4 regions of the Streptomyces sp. NPDC048111 genome follow, and region 3 is predicted to be linked to each of the others. Evidence: riboswitches for the same ligand, from Rfam matches in the RefSeq annotation. Region 3 holds a riboswitch; each other region holds the start of a gene.
What was found. A riboswitch is a leader RNA that binds a small molecule or an ion and turns the genes downstream of it on or off. The one in region 3 is predicted to bind cobalamin.

Region 1 (5,215 bases), on a different contig from region 3:
GAGCACGGCCGACCTGAGTTTCACCGCGCCGCCGGCCGCCGCGGGCGTCGAGGTGTCGCTCCTGGGCGAGGCGGGCCACGAGGTCATGCCGGGCTGGGGCGGTGCGCTCGACGCGTTCGCGAGCGCCATCGACGCCCTGCTCGAAGCGGCCCGCACGGGGGTGCCGCACCCGTGCGACGCCCGGTTCGGCGCCCGGGTGACCGAGCTTCTGGCGGACGCGGAGGCGCAGTTGGGGCGGGGCCGGGGCCGCTGAGGGGCGGGGCCGGCGGGGGCCGGTGCGGGCGGCCGGTACCGGGCGGCCCGGGCAGGACCGCACCCCGCCGCCCCGGGCCGCACCCCCAGCCGAGCCCCCCAGCCCCGCCCCGCCTCAGCGGGACAGTGCGTCGCGGACGGCCTCTTCGCTGCGGGCCACCAGCGCCGTGCCGTCGTCCGCCGTGATGATCGGGCGCTGGATCAGCTTGGGGTGCTCGGCGAGCGCGGAGATCCAGCGCTCGCGGGCGTCCGCGTCCCGCGGCCAGTCCTTGACCCCGAGCTCCTTGGCGTCGGCCTCCTGTGTACGCGTGATGTCCCACGGTTCGAGGCCGAGCCGGTCGAGCACGGCGCGGATCTCGTCGGGCGAGGGCACGTCCTCCAGATAGCGGCGCACCGTGTACCGGGCGCCCTCCGCGTCCAGCAGGTCCACCGCGCTGCGGCACTTCGAGCAGGCCGGGTTGATCCAGATCTCCATGGCCGCCAGGGTACCCGGGCCCGCTCCCCAAAGCCGGTCTGGCCAGGGGCGATTGTCAGTGCCCCCCAGTAAAATCGAAGCAGTAAGTGAGGGTTCCCGACTGCCCAGGAGGATGCCCATGACCGCTGCCGTACTCACCTCGCACGCCCCGAAACAGCTGTCCCTCCAGCCCCTGCGAAAGGTGCCGCTGCCCGCCGGGCGTCCGCGCGCGTGGTACGAGTCCCACAACCGGCGTCTGAAGGCCATGCGCCTGGCCATCGCCCTGCTCGACACGGGCGTCTACCGGCCCGAGCAGGCGCCGGACCGGGCGATACGCGCGGTGGCCGCGCTGATCGGCGTCCACCCGCCCTCGGAAGCGACGTGCCGCATGGTGCGTGCGCTCATCTACGACGGCCGCTGAGCCGGGCGGGGCGCGGCTTCGCGTCCGTCGCCGGGTGAGGAGGAGTGCCGAGCGGCGGTCCGGCCCCGGCCGGGCCGTCGCGTCCGCGGTACGCCCCTGACCAACTCTTCCCGGGGTTACCTCAACTGACGTTGCCGACAAACCACTTGGGGCAGTTGCCCTATTCGTCCAGCGCGTCCCATGTGTCCGACCCGCCCTGCTCGCCGTACTCGTCGAGCAGCCGCGCCGTCGCTCCGTCGACGATGCGGTAGCGCACCACCCGGCCCTCCTTCTCGCCGGCCACCGTCCCGGCCGCCCGCAGCAGCCGCAGCGCCTGCGAGACGGCGGGGTCGCGCATGCCGGTGGCCACCGCCAGGTCGGAGACGGCGAGCGGGCCCGCCCGGTGCAGGGCGAGCAGCAGGGCGAGCCGGTTGGCGTCGGCGAGCAGGGCGAACCGGTCGGCCCAGGCCCGCACCCGGTCCGGGGCGCCGATGGCCGCGATGGCTTCGCAGACCCGGTGGCCGTCGATGGTGCGGTGGCCTGCGCGGTCGGCGGGGACGAGATGCATGCGGCCATCCTTCCAGGGCCCGCCCCCGGTTCCCGGCCGGGTGCGGTCCGTGCCCGCTTCCTCCCGCGGTTCCCGCCCGCTTCCTCCCGCCGTTCCCCGTGCCCGCGCGAGGGCGGGAGGCGGTGATGTGTGATCTTCGATACCTGCACAGCTGTGCAGCTGTGCGGGCAACTCCCCTGCGTCTAGGGTGGGCTGGCCGTGGTGTTCGGGAAGACCGGTGCGAAACCGGAGCGGCCCTCGCCACTGTGATCGGGTTTCCCGGGGTTCCGGGGAGCGGTCGTCCCCCAGCGCGCCACTGGCCAGGATCCACCTGACCGGGAAGGCCGGGACGACGGCACCCACCCGTCAGCCAGGAGACCGGCCGCGGCATCTCACGAAGTGATCCACGAGGTGCTGGAGCGTGACCCGCATGACCCTGCCCGTTCGCACGTCCCCCGACCCGGGCACCCTCGCCGTGCCCTCCTTCCGCTGGCGACGCGAGGACACCCTCCGCACCGCCGTCCTCCTCGCGGTGATAGCCGCCCTCCACGTCGTCGCCTTCGGCGTCCTGTTCCTGCTCGTCGCCCCCGCGCACTACGCGGTGGGCACCAAGACGTACGGCATCGGACTCGGCATCACCGCGTACACCCTCGGTATGCGGCACGCCTTCGACGCCGACCACATAGCGGCCATCGACAACACCACCCGCAAGCTGATGGCCGACGGCAAGCGGCCGGTCTCCGTCGGCTTCTGGTTCGCGCTCGGCCACTCCAGCGTGGTCGTCGTCATGGCCGGCCTCGTCGCCGGGGGCGCCCAGCTCGCGGGCACCCTGATGGACGAGGACTCCCGCGCCCACCAGGTGCTCGGCATCGTCGGAACCACCGCGTCCGGCTCCTTCCTCTACCTCATCGCCGCGCTCAACCTGGTCGCCCTGTTCGGCATCCTGAAGGTGTTCCGTGCGATGCGCTCGGGAGCGTACGACGAGAAGGAGCTCGAAGCGCACCTGGACTCACGAGGGTTCATGAACCGCGTCCTCGGCCGCTTCACCAAGTCCATCTCGCGGCCCGGCCAGATGTTCCCGCTCGGCTTCCTCTTCGGTCTCGGCTTCGACACCGCGACCGAGGTCACCCTGATGGTGATGGCCGGCACGGGCGCCGCCGCCGGACTGCCCTGGTACGCGATCCTGTGCCTGCCGCTGCTGTTCGCGGCGGGGATGAGCCTGTTCGACACGCTCGACGGCACGTTCATGAACTTCGCCTACCAGTGGGCGTTCTCCAACCCGGTCCGCAAGGTTTACTACAACCTCACCATCACCGGCCTGTCGATCGCGGTGGCCTTCTTCATCGGCACCATCGAACTCGTCGGCGTGATGCACGAGAAGTTCGACCTCACCGACCCGGTGAGCGGCTGGATCGCGGCCCTTGACCTGGACAACGTCGGCTTCGTGATCGTCGGTCTTTTCGTGGTGGTGTGGGCGGCGGCGCTGGCGTACTGGCGGCTGGGGAACGTCGAGCAGAAGTGGGCGGCGGGACGGGTGTGAGCGCGGGGTGCCCCGGGGCGGGGCGGGGCTGAGCACCGGGTGCCCCGGGCTCAGCCGGTGCCGTTCGTGCCGCCCGTGCCGCCCGCGCCGCCCGCGCCGCTCGTGCTGCCCGTGCCGTTCGCCCCGTTCGTGCCCCGGTCGTTCTGCAGCAGCCACAGCTCCCTGAACAGGCCCTCCCGCGCGACGAGTTGGGGGAAGGTGCCCTCCTGGACGACCCGGCCGTGGTCGAGCACCACGATGCGGTCCGCGACGGCGACGTTGGCCAGGCGGTGGGTCACCAGGACCACCGCACGGTCGCGGGCGACGGCCCGCAGGCCGGTGAAGATGCGGTGCTCGGCGCGGGCGTCCAGGGCGCTCGTCGGCTCGTCCATCACGAGCAGACCGGCGGGCCGGTGGAAGGCGCGGGCGATGGCGATCCGCTGCCACTGCCCGCCGGACAGCTCCACGCCCCCGAACCACTCCCGCGCGAGCAGCGTGTCGAGTCCGCTGCGGAGCCCGTCGACGACCTCCGCGGCGCCGGAGGCGACGGCCGCCCGGGTCACCGCCGCGTCGCCGCCGTGCGGCTGGCCGAGCGTGATGTTGTCACGGGCGGACATCGGCCAGTGCGCGAAGTCCTGCGGCACCACGGCCGTCCGGCGCCACAGGGCGAGCGGATCGCACTCCTCCAGCGCGACGCCGTCCCAGGTCACGGCGCCCTCGCTCGGCAGGTAGAGCCCGGTGAGCAGCTTGCTGAGGGTGGTCTTGCCCGACCCGTTCTCCCCCACGAGCGCGAGCACCTCGCCCCTGCGCACCTGGAGCGTGACCTTCTCCAGGGCGGGCCGCTCGCTGCCGGGATAGCGGTACGTGAGCGACTCGGCCCGCACCACCTCGGGCGGGGGCGGGGCGAGGGTGCCGCGCGCCATCCGGTGGCCGCCGGCCTCCTCGATGAACTCCGCCCAGTCGTCCAGGTAGAGGCCGGTGCGGAACAGCCGGGTGCCGTAGCCGACGGCGCCGTGCAGCGAGGAGGACACGGTACGCAGCGCGAACACCGCGGTGCCGGCCGAGGCCACCGACATCCGTCCCGAGCCGAGCAGCCAGGCCAGCGCCGCCCACACCACGCCCGCGGCGAGCCCGCCCGCCAGCGCGCCGAGCACCGAGTAGCGGGCGCCCTGGTGAGCGGCCCGGTCGGTCGCGGCGTCCACCCGGCGTCCGATGGCCCGGTAGCGTTCGAGCAGGAAGTCGGCCATCGTGCCGGCCCGCAGCTGGTCGGCGGTGTCCTTGTCGATCACGAACCAGCGCAGCAGGCTCAGGGTGCGCCGCTCGGCGCTCATCGCCCGCGACGCCTCGTAGTGCACCCGCGCGGCCCGTACGCCGGCGATGCCCTGGGGGAGCGCGGCGAGCAGCAGCAGCGGCAGCAGGGCCGGGTGCAGTACGGTCACCACGCCGGCCGCCGCGACGAGCGAGGCCAGGCACGCCATCAGGTCCTGCGAGTCGGTCAGGAGCTGCTGGGCCACCTCGGCGCCCCGGTCGGCGGCCTCGCGCTTGTCGTTGAACCCCGGCTCGTCGTACGCCGACAGCTCGGCCCGTACGGCGGCGGCCAGCATCTGCATCTCGGCCTCGCGGGAGATCCGGGGCGAGAGCCGGCCGGAGATGTTCGCCACCACGATCCCGAGCAGCGCCCGCAGCCCGGCCGCTCCGGCCAGTACCGCGATCGAGGGCAGTGCGTCGCGCAGCCGGTGCGCGATGTCGCCGCTCGCGATCAGGGCGGTGATGGTACGGGTCGTGGCGAGCAGCCCGAAGGCCTCGAAGAACCCCGAGAACGCCTGGCAGCACAGCAGCAGGACCACCGCCCTGCGGTCCACCCGCCAGCCGAGCGCCAGCGCCCGCCGCATGAGCTGCGGCAGCCTGCGCGCCATGGTCCGGGTGGTGACCGGCCGCCGCCGCGAATCCTCCAACGAGCTCGACCGGTACCGCAGTTGCTCCCCGGCCCCGCGCTCCCCGACAACCTCCGCCATGCCGCCCCCAGCCCTAGGAATCCCCCCA
Region 2 (5,215 bases), on a different contig from region 3:
CGGCGACGGGCAAGCCGACCGGGGCGCTCGTGCCCGGCGAAGCGGGCCAGTGGACCTACGCCACCCTCGCGCTCGGCTCGGCGCTGGCGCTGTTCATGTACCCGCACTCGATCACGGCGACGCTCTCCTCGCGCAGCCGCAACGTGATCCGCCGCAACACCACGATCCTGCCGCTGTACTCGCTGATGCTGGGCCTGCTCGCCCTGCTCGGCTTCATGGCCATCGCCGCGGGCGTCAAGGTCACCAACGGCCAGCTGGCCATCCCGCAGCTCTTCGAGGACATGTTCCCCGACTGGTTCGCGGGCGTCGCCTTCGCGGCGATCGGCATCGGCGCGCTGGTCCCGGCGGCGATCATGTCGATCGCGGCCGCGAACCTCTTCACCCGCAACATCTACAAGGACTTCCTCAAGCCGGACGCGACGCCGTCCCAGGAGGCCAAGGTCTCCAAGCTGGTCTCGCTGGTGGTGAAGGTGGGCGCGCTCGTCTTCGTCCTGACGATGGACAAGACGGTCGCGATCAACTTCCAGCTGCTCGGCGGCATCTGGATCCTGCAGACCTTCCCGGCGCTCGTCGGCGGACTGTTCACCCGCTGGTTCCACCGCTGGGCGCTGCTCGCCGGCTGGGCGGTCGGCATGGTGTACGGCACGCTCGCCGCGTACGGGGTGGCCTCGCCCAGCCAGAAGCACTTCGGCGGCTCCTCCAAGGAGATCCCGGGCATCGGCGAGATCGGCTACATCGGCCTCACGGCGTTCGTCCTGAACGTGGTGGTCACCGTGGTCCTGACCTTCGTCCTGCGCGCCGTGAAGGCCCCCGACGGCATCGACGAGACCTCGCCCCAGGACTACACGGCGGACGCCGGCGACCCGGGCGTCGCCACGGAGCTGCCCCCGGCGACGGCGGGCACGGCGCACTGAGTTCTGCTGTCGACACACGAAAGGGCCGCCGCACCTGCGGAGGTGCGGCGGCCCTTTCGTGTGCACCGATCAGCGCACCCAGTCCTTGAGCCGCTCGGTCTGGAGGGTGATGCCGACGGGGTCAGGGAGCGCAATGTCCGTGCCGTACGGCACGATGTGGACACTCTCGTACCGACGGCCGTTGGGCTGGCTGTAGACGGAGACCTCGCATTTGGCCCGGTCGATGAGCAGGTATACAGGGATGCCGGTCTCCGCGTAGGCGCGTGGCTTCTCGACGTGGTCCCGCCGGTGGGTGTCGGAGTCCCACGAAGTCACCTCGACCACCATGAGGACGGCTTCGGGTTCCACCCAGTCGCCCTGACCGACGAAGGCATCGGATGGCGCGAGCGCCCCGTCCGGGATCGCCCGCCCCGCCCGGTACTGCTGAGCCTTGATCCCCTGCCCCGGATGCAACCACAGCTCCGGTCGATGCTGTACGCAGATGCGCGTGAGCCACTGGATGATGCGCCCGTGGTCACCGTCCGGCATGGCCTTGCTCCTCACGATCCCGTCGATGAACTCCAGGCGCGTTCCCTCCATCTCCCGGGACGCCATACGCGCAAGGGCCTCGAAATCCTCGGTCGGCATGTGGGGCCGGTCAGTCGCCACGGTCACGGTGGATCGCCTCCTTCAGCGCTCTGTCACCGACGATAGCGGAGCCCTACGACAATCAGCGGTAGACCGACGGACGACACAACATGTGGGGGGCGCCGTCCATGGCGCCCCCCACATGTATGCTCGTGCTCGCTGTCGCCGCAGGGGAATCCGGTGTGAATCCGGAACTGTCCCGCAACGGTATGACCCGTACCCCTTTGTACGGGCCGAGTCCGAAGACCTGCCGATGGCGCATCCGGTTCGTCCGATCCGGGTGCCAGACGTCCGGGCCTCGCGGTTGGGCCGGTGGACGACGCGCTGCGGGCTGCCCCGACGCGCGCCGACGCCCTCCCGCGCGGGCCCCGTGCCGAGCGAGGGAGTGCCCCCACGTGACCATCGCCCCAGCGGATCCCGCTTCAGCGATCACCGATGAGCTCGCGGATGCCCCCGGGACCGCGCTGCTGCGGACCCTGACGGAGCTGACCGCCGACCTCGCGGACACCGACCCGGGCCGGGTCGCCGCAGCGGCGCTGCGGGGCCGCAACGCCCGCTCCGGCGAGGCCGAGTTGCGTGAACTGGCCACCGAGGCGGCCGCGGGGCTCATCTCCGAGGACCCGGCCTACTCGCGCCTCGCCGCCCGGCTCCTGACGATCACCATCGCCGAAGAGGCCGCCTCCCAGGGCGCGGTGTCGTTCTCCTCCTCGGTCGGGGTCGGCCACCGCGAGGGCCTGATCGCCGACCGCACCGCCGATTTCGTGCGCGCCCACGGCGCCCGTCTCGACGCGCTGCTCGACGCCGCCCTCGCCGACGGCGCGGACGACCGCTTCGGCTACTTCGGCCTGCGCACCCTCTTCTCGCGCTACCTGCTGCGCCACCCGATCACCCGCAAGGTCGTCGAGACCCCGCAGCACTTCATGCTGCGGGTGGCCTGCGGCCTCGCCGAGGACGAGTCGGTGCGCGCGCTGGACGACGTGGCGTCCCTGTACGGCCTGATGAGCCGCCTGGACTACCTGCCGTCCTCCCCCACGCTCTTCAACTCCGGCACCCGGCACCCCCAGATGTCGTCCTGCTACCTGCTGGACTCGCCGCTCGACGAGCTCGACTCGATCTACGACCGCTACCACCAGGTGGCCCGCCTGTCCAAGCACGCGGGCGGCATCGGCCTCTCGTACTCCCGCATCCGCGGCCGCGGTTCGCTGATCCGGGGCACCAACGGCCACTCCAACGGCATCGTCCCGTTCCTCAAGACGCTGGACGCCTCGGTGGCCGCGGTCAACCAGGGCGGCCGGCGCAAGGGCGCGGCCGCGGTGTACCTGGAGACCTGGCACTCCGACATCGAGGAGTTCCTGGAGCTGCGCGACAACACCGGTGAGGACCAGCGCCGTACGCACAACCTGAACCTCGCGCACTGGATCCCCGACGAGTTCATGCGCCGGGTCGACGCCGACGGCACCTGGTCGCTGTTCTCGCCGGCCGACGTGCCCGAGCTGGTCGACCTGTGGGGCGAGGAGTTCGACGCCGCCTACCGCAGGGCCGAGGAGGCGGGGCTGGCCCGCAAGACCATGCCGGCCCGTGACCTGTACGGCCGCATGATGCGCACCCTCGCCCAGACCGGCAACGGCTGGATGACGTTCAAGGACGCCTCCAACCGCACCGCCAACCAGACGGCGGAGCCCGGCCACACGGTCCACTCCTCCAACCTGTGCACCGAGATCCTGGAGGTGACCGACGACGGCGAGACGGCCGTGTGCAACCTCGGCTCGGTCAACCTCGGCGCGTTCGTCGACACCGCCTCCCACGACATCGACTGGGAGCGCCTGGACGAGGCCGTCCGCACCGCGGTGACCTTCCTCGACCGGGTCGTGGACATCAACTTCTACCCGACCGAGCAGGCCGGCCGCTCCAACGCCCGGTGGCGCCCGGTGGGCCTGGGTGCGATGGGCCTCCAGGACGTCTTCTTCAAGCTGCGGCTGCCCTTCGACTCCGCCGAGGCGAAGGCCCTGTCCACCAGGCTGTCCGAGCGGATCATGCTGACCGCGTACGAGGCCTCCACCGACCTCGCCGAGAGGTCCGGCCCACTCCCGGCGTGGGACAAGACCCGCACCGCGCGCGGGGTACTGCACCCCGACCACTACGACGTCGAGCTGACCTGGCCGGAGCGGTGGGCCGCCCTGCGCGAGCGCATCGCCAAGGTCGGCCTGCGCAACTCGCTGCTCCTCGCCATCGCCCCGACCGCGACCATCGCCTCCATCGCCGGCGTCTACGAGTGCATCGAGCCGCAGGTCTCCAACCTGTTCAAGCGCGAGACGCTGAGCGGTGAATTCCTCCAGGTGAACGGCTACTTGGTGGAGGAGCTCAAGAACCTCGGCGTGTGGGACGCGCAGTCCCGCGAGGCGCTGCGCGAGGCCAGCGGCTCGGTGCAGGACTTCAACTGGATCCCGGCCGACGTGCGCGCCCTGTACCGCACGGCGTGGGAGATTCCGCAGCGCGCCCTGATCGACATGGCCGCCGCCCGCACCCCCTTCCTCGACCAGTCGCAGTCGCTGAACCTGTTCCTGGAGACGCCCACCATCGGCAAGCTGTCGTCGATGTACGCGTACGCCTGGAAGCAGGGCCTGAAGACGACGTACTACCTGCGCTCCCGCCCGGCGACCCGCATCGCCCGCGCCGCCCAGGCCGCCACGATCCCCGTCCAGCAGGCGGCCCCCGACGCCGACGCGATGGCCTGCTCCCTGGAAAACCCCGAGTCCTGCGAGGCCTGCCAGTAATGACCACCGAGAACAAGAACCTGCTCGACCCGGGCTTCGAACTGACGCTGCGTCCCATGCGCTACCCGGACTTCTACGAGCGCTACCGGGACGCGATCAAGAACACCTGGACCGTGGAGGAGGTCGACCTCCACTCCGACGTCGCCGACCTCGCGAAGCTGACGCCGGGCGAGCAGCACATGATCGGCCGGCTGGTCGCGTTCTTCGCGACGGGCGACTCGATCGTCTCCAACAACCTGGTGCTCACGCTCTACAAGCACATCAACTCCCCCGAGGCGCGGCTGTACTTGAGCCGCCAGCTCTTCGAGGAGGCCGTGCACGTCCAGTTCTACCTGACGCTGCTCGACACCTATCTGCCCGACCCGGAGGACCGCGCCGCCGCGTTCGACGCCGTCGAGGAGATCCCCTCGATCCGCGAGAAGGCGCAGTTCTGCTTCAAGTGGATCAACGAGGTCGAGAAGCTCGACCGGCTGGAGACCAAGGCCGACCGCCGCCGTTTCCTGCTCAACCTGATCTGCTTCGCGGCGTGCATCGAGGGCCTGTTCTTCTACGGCGCCTTCGCCTATGTCTACTGGTTCCGCAGCCGGGGGCTGCTGCACGGGCTCGCGACCGGCACCAACTGGGTGTTCCGCGACGAGACGATGCACATGAACTTCGCCTTCGAGGTCGTGGACACCGTCCGCAAGGAGGAGCCCGAGCTCTTCGACGACGCGCTGGAGCAGCAGGTCACCGACATGCTGAAGGAGGCGGTCGCCGCCGAGCTGCAGTTCGGCCGTGACCTGTGCGGCGAGGGCCTGCCCGGCATGAACACCGAGTCGATGCGCGAGTACCTGGAGTGCGTCGCCGACCAGCGCCTGACGCGGCTCGGCTTCCCGGCGGTCTACGGCTCGTCCAACCCGT
Region 3 (5,215 bases):
AGGGTGCCGAGGCCCAGGGTCGCGGCGGGCAGGGCGAGCATGTCCCAGCGGGCGCCGCCGAGCCCGCCGAGCGTCCAGTGCAGGACTTCCTGGACGTGTTCGGCGCTCGCGGAGGTGACCAGGATGAGGCTGGTGAGGGCGGACAGGACGTAGGAGACGGCGACCCCGGCGAGGACGAGGCGGCCTCCGGTGAGCGAGCCCGCGCGCCGGGCCAGCGCGTACACGACGACGAGCGCGGCCAGGGCCCCCGCGAAGGCGGCGGCGGGCAGGGCCACGGTGGTGGCGACCCCCGCCCCCACGCCGAGGACGATCACGGCGACGGCCCCGGCGGAGGCGCCGCTGGAGACGCCGAGCAGGAAGGGGTCGGCGAGCGGGTTGCGCACGAGGGCCTGGAGCACGGTGCCGATGACGGCGAGGCCCGCCCCGGTGACCGCCCCCAGCACGACGCGGGGCGCCCTGACCTCAAGGACGATCGTGCGGTACGGGGAGGGCCCGGCGGCACCGGTGACGATGTCGAGCACCTGCCCGGTCGGAATCCGCACCGAGCCGAGCGCGAGCCCGGCGGTGGCGGCGGCCAGCAGCACGAGGCCGAGCGCGGCGAGCAGCCCGGCGTAGCGCAGCCGCCCGGTCACGTCCGGGTCCCTTCCTCGGCGGCGCCGTCCGCCGACCTCACTGCCCGGCCCCCGCCCGCAGCTGCGCCGCCAGTTTCGTCACTGCGCCGGGTGCGCGGACGCCCGTGACCATGTCGGACAGGGGCAGCACCGCGAAGCTGTCGTTCTTGACGGCGGGGACGGAGGCGAGGGCCGGGTCGTCGCGCAGGCGCTTCTTCTTCGCCTCCACGCTCGTGCCGCCGTAGTCCAGGATCAGGATGGTCCGGGGGGCGCGGGCCACCACGTTCTCCCAGCTCGCGTCACCGAAGGAGGCGCCCTTGAGGTCGTCGGCGAACACGTTGCGACCGCCGGCCCGCCGCACGATGTCGTTGCCGATGCCCTTGCCGCCGACGGTGAACGCCGTCTTGTCGCCGCTGTCGTAGACGAAGACGGGGACGGGCGCCCCGCCCGTGGGGGTCGCCTTCGCGTTGGTGGCCTCGGCCTCCTTCACCCATGCCTCGGCCCGCTCGGGCACCCCGAAGGTGCGGCCGACCTCGCGGACCTCCTGGTACACGTCGTCCATCGTGGTGGCCGGGCCCTTGGGGCAGTTCTCCACGTTGAGGCGGGTCTTGATGCCGCTCTTGGCGAGTGCCTCGCGACCGCGGCCCTCGCCGGCGGCGAACGCCGAGGCGTAACCGCCGTAGACGTAGTCCGGGTTGGCGGCCAGGAGCTTTTCGTAGGAGGGGTACTGGGCGGCCAGGACCGGGACGGAGCGGTAGTCGGCCGCGTACCGCGGCAGGACCGCGTCGTCCAGGTAGGCCGTGCCGGCCAGGGACTTGGCGAGGCCGAGGGCGAGCATCACCTCGGTGGCGTGCTGGTTCATCGTCACGGCCCGCTTCGGGGGCTCGGTGAACGTGGTCGTCACCCCGCAGTTGGTGACGGTGTACGGAAAGCCGGGCGCGGTGGCGCGGGCGGCCTCGGGCTCGGCCCGCGTGGTGCACGAGGCGAGCGGGAACAGCAGGGCGGCGGCCAGGGCCGCGCGGCGCCAGGACATGGCTGAGCTCCTCCAAGGGGATTTCCACGTCCCCTGTCGTCGGGAGAAGGCGGCAGGTCAGTTCCTGGCTCCCGGCTCCGCGGCGCGCGCGGAGCCGGTCACAGTGGCGGGACCGTGCCGGATTCGCACCGGCTTCCTGGGTCCTACCGCCCGTTGATCATGTGCGTGGTCGATCGTGTGCGTCTCCGGACAGTATGCGCGATCTCCGGGCCCCGGTATCCCTCAGTAGGCCTCTACGACCCTTACGTCTTCCTCCGTGATCACACCGTCCACGATGCGGTACGAGCGGAACTGGAACTCGCCGGCCCCGTCCGTGTCCGCGGTGGAGACCAGGACGTAGTGGGCGCCCGGCTCGTTCGCGTACGTCACGTCGGTGCGCGAGGGGTAGGCCTCGGTGGCGGTGTGGGAGTGGTAGACGATCACCGGCTCCTCGTCGCGGTCGTCCATCTCGCGGTAGAGCTTCAGCAGGTCCTGCGAGTCGAACTCGTAGAACGTGGGCGAGCGCGCCGCGTTCAGCATCGGGACGAAGCGCTCGGCGCGGCCGGTGCCCGCCGGGCCCGCGACCACACCGCACGCCTCGTCGGGGTGGTCGGCGCGGGCGTGCGCCACGAGCTGGTCGTACAGGGCCTGGGTGATGGTCAGCATGCGGCAAGGATAAGCAGACGGGCCGTTCCGTATCGAAGGACGATACGGAACGGCCCGCATGGTGAGAAGCGGCAGGTCAGCGCATCAGCTGCGCTTGGCGAACGCCTTGTTCTCGGGGTTCTTGGCCTTGAGGACCAGGTAGGAGACCCCGAGGATCAGGCCCCACAGCGGCGCGCAGTACAGCGAGACGCGGGAGTCCTTGTCGACGCCCATCATCACGATGACCAGGAAGATGAAGATGAGCGCGAACCAGCTGGTCCAGGGGGCGCCCGGGGCGCGGAAGCTGGACTGCGGGAGCTCGCCCCGGTCGGACTTGGCGCGGTAGCGGATCTGGCAGACCAGGATCATGATCCAGGCCCACATGCCGGAGATCGTGGCGAAGGAGACCACATAGGTAAAGGCCTTGCCGGGGGCAACGTAGTTGATCCAGACACCGACCAGCATGAGCGCCGCGGAGACCGTGGTGCCGACCAGCGGGGTGCCGCTCTTGGTGAGCTTGGTCAGGACCTTCGGGCCCTGGCCGTTGAGCGCGAGGTCGCGCAGCATGCGGCCGGTGGAGTACATGCCCGAGTTGCAGGAGGACAGCGCGGCGGTCAGGACGACGAAGTTGACGATGCCGGCGCCGATACCGAGGCCCATCTTCTGGAAGGCGGCGACGAAGGGGCTCACGTCCGGGGTGAACTCGTGCCACGGGACGACCGAAAGGATCATGACCAGGGCGCCGATGTAGAAGACGGCGATGCGCCACGGGACGGTGTTGATGGCCTTCGGCAGCGTCTTCTCGGGGTCCTTGGACTCGCCCGCGGTCACACCGACCAGCTCGACGGCGAGGAAGGCGAACATCACGATCTGCAGGGTCATCAGCGTGCCGCCGATGCCCTTGGGGAAGAAGCCGTGGTCGTTCCACAGGTTGGCGACGGTGGCGGTGTCCGCCGCGTCCGAGAAGCCGACGGTCAGGATGCCGGCGCAGATCAGGATCATGCCGACGATGGCGGTCACCTTGACCATGGAGAACCAGAACTCCAGCTCACCGAAGAGCTTCACGGAGATGAGGTTCACGGCGTAGAGGATCAGCGTGAAGATCAGGGCGTAGACCCATTGCGGGATGCTGCCATGTGTCCAATAGGACATGTACTGGGCGGCCGCGGTGACTTCGGTGATGCCGGTGACGACCCAGAAGAGCCAGTACGTCCAGCCGGTCACATAGCCCCAGAACGGCCCGACGAACTCACGGGCGTACTCCGAGAAGGAGCCCGACACCGGGCGGTACATGAGCAGCTCGCCGAGGGCGCGCATGATGAAGAAGATGACGACGCCCGCGATGGCATACGCCAGGATGAGGCTGGGGCCGGCTTTGGAAATACCCTTGCCCGCGCCGAGGAACAGGCCGGTGCCGATGGCACCGCCGATCGCGATCATCTGGATCTGCCGGGCCCCGAGGCCCCGCTGGTATCCCTCGCCCGAGCCTTCGCTCGCGTGGGCGGTCCCCGCGGCCTCATTGCCGGCAGGACGGTCTCCGTGCTGGTCGACCTGCGCTGAGGTCATGGTGGTGCGCCTTTCTCCATGCTGACCCGTCCGCCTCGTCACGAAGCGACGGATCAGGTCCTGATCCCCCCGGATGTGGATGGAGTGCCACCGGCGGTCTGCCGGTCGAAGCGCCCCCGGGAACATGGGTGGCGTCCCCGGGTGGTCGTGAAGATTTATCACGGCCTTATGGGTGATCCCCAGCGGGTGGTGTGACACACAGCACAGGAAGAAGCGGACAAACGTCCGTCAATATGACAATGCAGGTCGATGTGGTGACGGGATCGTTATACGGATTTGAGCGTCCGCTGAGCGAACAGCCCCGCAGCGGCCGATCCGTCAGGCCATCAGGGTGTCGATCAGTGTTTCCTGCAGCACACCGAGCCACAGATACGCCATCACCATCGGCTTGCGCGGGTCCTCGTCCGGCAGCCGGTAGAGCTCGCCGCCCTCGTCCTCGTCGGTGATGTCGAGCCGGGTCGCGATGGTCAGGCGCAGGTCGTTGAGCGCGCCCAGCCAGTGCGGGGAGTCCTCGGCGGTCAGCTTCAGGACGGCCCCGCCGTCACCCCTGGGGGTCAGCGCGTCGAGGCCGTGGACGACCGCGAGGGCGTCGGTGCGCTTGCGGGTCCGCAGGTCGTTCTCGGTGAAACGCCTGAACTCGGCCGATTTCGCGCGCAGTTCCTCGCTCTCCTCGCTCGCGTACGCCTCGGGGAAGAGGCGCGCGAGCGCCGGGTCGGCGGGCGGCTCGCTCGGGCCCTCGGCGAACAGCGCGGCCAGCGGGTCCTCGTCCTCGGCCGGCTCGTCGCCCGGGCCGATGAGTTCGAGCAGCTGGACGGCGAGCGAACGCAGGATGGCGATCTCGATCTCGTCGAGCGCGACGGCCGCGCCGCCGCCGGGCAGCGCCTCGAAGTGCCCGGCCATCAGCCGCGGTCCTGGGTGAGGGTGGCCCACAGGCCGTAGCCGTGCATCGCCTGCACGTCGCGTTCCATCTCCTCGCGGCTGCCGCTGGAGACCACGGCCCGTCCCTTGTGGTGCACGTCGAGCATCAGCTTGTGGGCCTTGTCCTTCGAGTAGCCGAAGTAGGTCTGGAAGACGTACTGCACATAGCTCATCAGGTTGACGGGGTCGTTGTGGACGAGCGTCACCCAGGGCACGTCGGGCTCGGCGACGGGCAGGCTCGACTCCGCCGACTCGGGGCGTTCGATCTCTACGGGGGCAACGCTCACGACTCTGGGCGACCTTCGTCTCTTCTGCCGGGGATCCGGGGGTCGGCCCCGGCGGACACCTGCCTGCCGGGGGCCCGGGGCAACTCCCCCGGGCATCACCGCCACGGCCTCCATGCTGCCACCCGGGGCGGGGCATCGCACAAACGGACCCTAGAAATCGTCAGAGTGACGAGTAT
Region 4 (5,215 bases), on a different contig from region 3:
CTACACGACCACCTCGTGGTGGGACGCGTGCACGGGCCGCAGCCGGGCGTTCGGCGCGACCCACGCCCTGTGGCTCGCCCGGTACGCGCCGGCGCCGGGCCCGCTGCCCGCGGGCTGGTCGTACTGGACGCTGTGGCAGCACCAGGACGGCCGCGGAACCCTGCCGGGTGACCAGAATCTCTTCAATGGGAGTTTTGAGCAGTTGCGGCGGTTCGCGACCGGGCGCTGACCGGCCCGGCGGGCAGCCCCCACGGCCCCGCGCGGCGGCCCGGCGGGTCCGGCCCCGAGCGGCCCGCGCGGCCCGCGCGGCCCGCCGGGAACGAGAAGGGGCGACGGTCACCGATGCGCCCGTCCCAGTTCATCTTCCGTTCACCCAGGTTGCTTACGTTCGTCCCGCCACTGACGTCGAACGATTGCCTGGGTAAATGGAACACATCACGCTGCTGCTCGCGATCGTGATCGTGACAGCTCTCGTGTTCGATTTCACGAACGGTTTCCATGACACCGCCAACGCGATGGCCACCACCATCTCGACCGGCGCCCTGAAGCCCAAGACGGCGGTCGCCATGTCCGCCGCGCTCAACCTGGTCGGCGCGTTCCTGTCGGTGGAGGTCGCCAAGACGATCTCCGGCGGGATCATCGACGAGAAGGGGATCCGCACCGAAGTCATCTTCGCGGCCCTGGTCGGTGCCATCCTGTGGAACCTTCTGACCTGGCTGCTCGGGCTGCCCTCCAGTTCCTCGCACGCGCTGTTCGGCGGCCTCATCGGCGCCGCGGTCATGTCGGCCGGCTGGTCGTCCGTCAACGGCTCGACCGTCGTCACCAAGGTGCTGCTCCCCGCGGTCGCCGCCCCCGTCGTCGCGGGCATCGCCGCGATGCTGGCCACCCGGCTCACCTACCGGATCAACCGCAACACCGACGAGAAGGCCACCGCCAAGGGATACCGGGCCGGCCAGATCGCCTCGGCCGGACTCGTCTCGCTCGCCCACGGCACCAACGACGCCCAGAAGACGATGGGCATCATCACCCTCGCCCTGGTCACCGCGGGCGTGCTGCACCCGGGCGCGAACCCCCCGCTGTGGGTCATCGTCTCGGCCGGTCTGGCCATCGCGATGGGCACCTACCTCGGCGGCTGGCGCATCATCCGCACCCTGGGCAAGGGCCTGACCGAGCTGCGCCCGCCGCAGGGCTTCGCCGCCCAGACCGGCGCCGCCACCGTCATCCTCGCCTCCTCGCACATCGGCTTCTCGCTCTCCACCACCCAGGTCTGCTCGGGCTCCGTCATGGGCGCGGGCCTCGGCCGCAAGGGCGGGGTGGTCCGCTGGTCCACGGCGAGCCGGATGGCCGTCGCCTGGATCCTGACGCTGCCGGCCGCCGGACTGGTCGGCGCGGGCGCGGAGTTCCTCACCCAGCAGGGCACCTGGGGCATCGCCGCCGTCGCGGTCCTGCTGATCGCGGGCTCGGGCACCATCTGGAAGCTGTCGCGCCGCGAGCCGGTCGACGCGCACAACGTCACCGCCGACGAGGCCCCCGCGGCCGAGCCCGCCGGTGTCATCACCACCGCGATCGCCGCGGTCACCCCGCCGCCCACCGGCCTGGCCGTCGCGTCGACCGAGCTGCGGGCCACCATCCAGGCCCCGGCCCCCGTCGACCCGCCCACCCCGGCCGCGGTCTGACCCCGGAACTCCGCTCACCCAAGGAATCCTCATGCACATCGACTGGGCAGCTCTCGGCTCCGTCTTCGGCGTCAGCCTCGCGGTGACCGTCGGCCTCGTGGGCCTGTTCACCCTCGGCATCGTCGGCCTCACCAAGCGGGAGGCCGCGGCGTCCGGCACCGCGGGCAACGCCGCCGTGGCCCGCGCCGGGGCGTACACCTGCTTCGCGCTCTGCGCGGCGGCCGTGGCGTACGGGATCCATCTGATCGTCGCCTGACACGCGCACCGCACCGCGCACCACCGCAACCGCCCTTGGGCCCCGGCCCGAGGGCGGTTCGCCGTGACGCCGCACACTCTCTCGCGCCGCAGGTCAACAGCAAGTTGACGGGTGTTCTCACAGCGTGGTGGACTGCACCGGCCAGCTACGGCGGCAGAAGAGGAAGCCGGTGCGAATCCGGCGCGGTCCCGCCACTGTCACCGGGGAGTCGTCCCCGCGAGCCAGGAACTCTCACCGCCGGTCACGTCGAACCAGGGCGCGGACACCCTGAGTGAGGACACACCGCCATGCGCTCCTGCCCGTCAAGACCTTCCGGCCCCCTCCGCGACGCCCGGGCGCGCTGACGATGCGGGCCGATCGCGTCTTCGTCCACGGCGTCACCGCCGGACTCCTCGGCGACCTCCTGTTCGGCGATCCGCGCCGCGGCCATCCCGTCGCCGCCTTCGGCCGGGCCGCCGGCGCCGTCGAGCGCCTCCTGTGGCGCGACCACCGCGGCTGGGGCGCCCTGCACACCCTGGTGTGCGCGGGCGGCGCCACGGGCGCCGCCGCCCTCGCCCGTCGTGCCGTGCGCGGCAGGCCGCTCGCCGCCGCCGCGCTGACCGCCGCCGCCACCTGGACGGTGGTCGGCGGCACCTCGCTGGGCCGCGAGGCACGCGCCATCGGCGGCGCGCTGGCCGCCGGCGACGTCGAGGTGGCCCGCGAGCGCCTGCCGCACCTGTGCGGCCGCGACCCGCAGTCCCTCGACGCCGACGGCGTCGCGCGCGCGGTCGTCGAATCCGTCGCCGAGAACACCTCGGACGCGGTCGTCGGCGCCCTGGTGTGGGGCGCGCTCGCGGGCGTGCCGGGCCTGGTGGGCTTCCGCGCGGTCAACACCCTGGACGCGATGGTCGGGCACAAATCGCCCCGCCACCGCCGGTACGGCTGGGCCTCGGCCCGCCTGGACGACGTGGCGGGCTGGCCGGGCGCCCGCCTCACCGCCGTCCTGGCGGCGCTGGCCGGCCCGGACACCCGGGGCGCGCTACGCGCCTGGCGCTCCGACGCCGGCCGGCATCCGAGCCCCAACGCGGGCCCGGTGGAAGCCTCGTTCGCCGGGGCCCTCGGCGTGCGCCTGGGCGGCACGCTCTCCTACGCGGGGCGCGTCGAGCACCGGCCGGTCCTGAACGCACCGGGGCGGGCGGTCGGCGTCGCGGACATCGAACGGGCGGTGCGGCTCTCGCGCACGGTGGGCTGGCTGACGCTGGCCACCGCCGTCGCGGCGCGGGCCGCTGTGAGGAAGGGACGTACATGGGTGGCGGGCTGCTGATCGCCGGCACGACCTCGGACGCGGGCAAGAGCGTCGTCACGGCCGGGATCTGCCGCTGGCTGGTGCGCCAGGGCGTCAAGGTCGCGCCCTTCAAGGGGCAGAACATGTCGCTCAACTCGTTCGTGACGCGCGAGGGCGCGGAGATCGGCCGGGCCCAGGCGATGCAGGCGCAGGCGTCCCGGGTGGAGCCGACCGCGCTGATGAACCCGGTGCTGCTCAAGCCCGGCAGCGACCGCTCCAGCCAGGTCGTCCTGATGGGCAGACCGGTGGGCGAGCTGAGCGCCCGCGGCTACCACGGCGGACGCCAGCAGGCGCTGCTCGGCACCGTCCTCGACTGCCTGGCCGAACTGCGGGACACCTATGACGCGGTGATCTGCGAGGGGGCGGGCAGCCCGGCCGAGATCAACCTGCGGCGCACCGACATCGTCAACATGGGCATCGCCCGGGCCGCGCGGCTGCCCGTGGTGGTGGTCGGCGACATCGACCGCGGCGGCGTGTTCGCCTCGTTCTTCGGGACCACGGCCCTGCTGAGCCCCGAGGACCAGGCGCTGGTCGCGGGGTACGTCGTCAACAAGTTCCGCGGCGACGTGACGCTCCTCGAACCCGGCATCGAGATGCTGCGCGGTCTCACCGGACGGCACACCTACGGGATCCTCCCCTACGCCCACGGGCTCGGGATCGACGAGGAGGACGGCCTTCGCGTGTCGATGCGCGGAGCGGTGCGCGAGTCGGTGGTGGCGCCGCCGGTCGGCGAGGACGTGCTGCGCGTCGCGGTGTGCGCGGTTCCGCTGATGTCCAACTTCACCGACGTGGACGCGCTGGCGGCCGAACCCGGTGTGGTCGTGCGGTTCGTGGACCGGCCCGAGGAGCTCACCGACGCCGATCTCGTGGTGGTGCCGGGCACCCGCGGCACCGTGCGCGCCCTGGAGTGGCTGCGCGAGCGGGGCCTGGCCGCGGAGATCGCCCGCCGGGCCGCCGCGGGCCGCCCGGTGCTCGGCATCTGCGGCGGCTTCCAGCTGCTCGGCGAGCACATCGAGGACGAGGTCGAGTCGAAGGCGGGCTCGGTGCCCGGGCTCGGACTGCTGCCCCTGCGGGTGCGGTTCGCGGCCGGCAAGACCCTGGCGCGGCCCGTCGGGGAGGCACTCGGCGAGCGGGTCGAGGGCTACGAGATCCACCACGGGGTGGCCCAGGTCCTGGGCGGCGAAGCCTTCTTGGACGGCTGCCGGGTGGGCCCGGTGTGGGGCACGCACTGGCACGGCTCCCTGGAGAGCGACGGATTCCGGCGCCGGTTCCTGGAGCGGGTCGCGCGGGACGCGGGCCGGCGTTTCGTGCCCGCGCCCGACACCTCGTTCGGCGCGCTGCGCGAGGAGCAGCTCGACCGGCTCGGCGACCTGATCGAGGAACACGCCGACACCGGCGCCCTGTTGCGGCTGATCGAGCAGGGCCCGCCCGCCGGGCTGCCCTTCATCCCGCCGGGGGCGCCGTGACCGTCCGGCGTACCCCGCGGCGTACAGCACTACTCGAAGGAGAGATCGGCACATGAGCACCCGGTATCCGTTCACCGCCGTCGTCGGCATGGACGACCTGCGGCTCGCGCTGCTCCTGAACGCCGTCAGCCCGGCCGTGGGCGGTGTTCTGGTCCGGGGCGAGAAGGGCACCGCCAAGAGCACCGCCGTGCGGGCGCTAGCGGACCTGCTGCCCGAGGTGGCCGTCGTGCCGGGCTGCCGGTTCAGCTGCGACCCCGCCGCACCCGACCAGAACTGCCCGGACGGGCCGCACGGGAGCGGCCCGGGCGCGGCCCGCGCGGCCCGGATGGTCGAACTGCCGGTGGGCGCGTCCGAGGACCGCCTGGTGGGCGCCCTGGACATCGAGCGGGCGCTGGGCGAGGGCGTGAAGTCCTTCGAGCCGGGCCTGCTCGCGGACGCGCACCGCGGCATCCTGTACGTCGACGAGGTCAACCTGCTGCACGACCACCTCATC

Region 1: another riboswitch for cobalamin. It lies ahead of ACGF3I_RS17675 (HoxN/HupN/NixA family nickel/cobalt transporter); the one in region 3 lies ahead of ACGF3I_RS27850 (ABC transporter substrate-binding protein).
Region 2: another riboswitch for cobalamin. It lies ahead of ACGF3I_RS13790 (ribonucleoside-diphosphate reductase subunit alpha); the one in region 3 lies ahead of ACGF3I_RS27850 (ABC transporter substrate-binding protein).
Region 4: another riboswitch for cobalamin. It lies ahead of ACGF3I_RS28245 (cobalamin biosynthesis protein); the one in region 3 lies ahead of ACGF3I_RS27850 (ABC transporter substrate-binding protein).

The regions. Positions count from the first base shown of each region.
Region 1 is NZ_JBIDBD010000009.1:89,617-94,831, forward strand. Features, by position in the region: gene ACGF3I_RS17655 (Gfo/Idh/MocA family protein) at 1-253, shown strand, start outside; gene ACGF3I_RS17660 (ArsC/Spx/MgsR family protein) at 368-727, opposite strand; gene ACGF3I_RS17665 (hypothetical protein) at 846-1,127, shown strand; gene ACGF3I_RS17670 (ArsR/SmtB family transcription factor) at 1,288-1,674, opposite strand; cobalamin riboswitch at 1,857-2,055, shown strand; gene ACGF3I_RS17675 (HoxN/HupN/NixA family nickel/cobalt transporter) at 2,084-3,193, shown strand; gene ACGF3I_RS17680 (ABC transporter ATP-binding protein) at 3,244-5,187, opposite strand.
Region 2 is NZ_JBIDBD010000006.1:124,415-129,629, forward strand. Features, by position in the region: gene mctP (monocarboxylate uptake permease MctP) at 1-914, shown strand, start outside; gene ACGF3I_RS13785 (Uma2 family endonuclease) at 984-1,568, opposite strand; cobalamin riboswitch at 1,667-1,811, shown strand; gene ACGF3I_RS13790 (ribonucleoside-diphosphate reductase subunit alpha) at 1,937-4,315, shown strand; gene ACGF3I_RS13795 (ribonucleotide-diphosphate reductase subunit beta) at 4,315-5,215, shown strand, end outside.
Region 3 is NZ_JBIDBD010000024.1:45,318-50,532, reverse strand. Features, by position in the region: gene ACGF3I_RS27855 (FecCD family ABC transporter permease) at 1-632, opposite strand, end outside; gene ACGF3I_RS27850 (ABC transporter substrate-binding protein) at 670-1,644, opposite strand; cobalamin riboswitch at 1,678-1,810, opposite strand; gene ACGF3I_RS27845 (Mov34/MPN/PAD-1 family protein) at 1,867-2,289, opposite strand; gene ACGF3I_RS27840 (amino acid permease) at 2,374-3,834, opposite strand; gene ACGF3I_RS27835 (DUF2017 domain-containing protein) at 4,153-4,734, opposite strand; gene clpS (ATP-dependent Clp protease adapter ClpS) at 4,734-5,039, opposite strand.
Region 4 is NZ_JBIDBD010000025.1:28,814-34,028, reverse strand. Features, by position in the region: gene ACGF3I_RS28260 (lysozyme) at 1-229, shown strand, start outside; gene ACGF3I_RS28255 (anion permease) at 426-1,676, shown strand; gene ACGF3I_RS28250 (hypothetical protein) at 1,708-1,932, shown strand; cobalamin riboswitch at 2,043-2,184, shown strand; gene ACGF3I_RS28245 (cobalamin biosynthesis protein) at 2,279-3,235, shown strand; gene ACGF3I_RS28240 (cobyric acid synthase) at 3,217-4,722, shown strand; gene ACGF3I_RS28235 (putative cobaltochelatase) at 4,775-5,215, shown strand, end outside.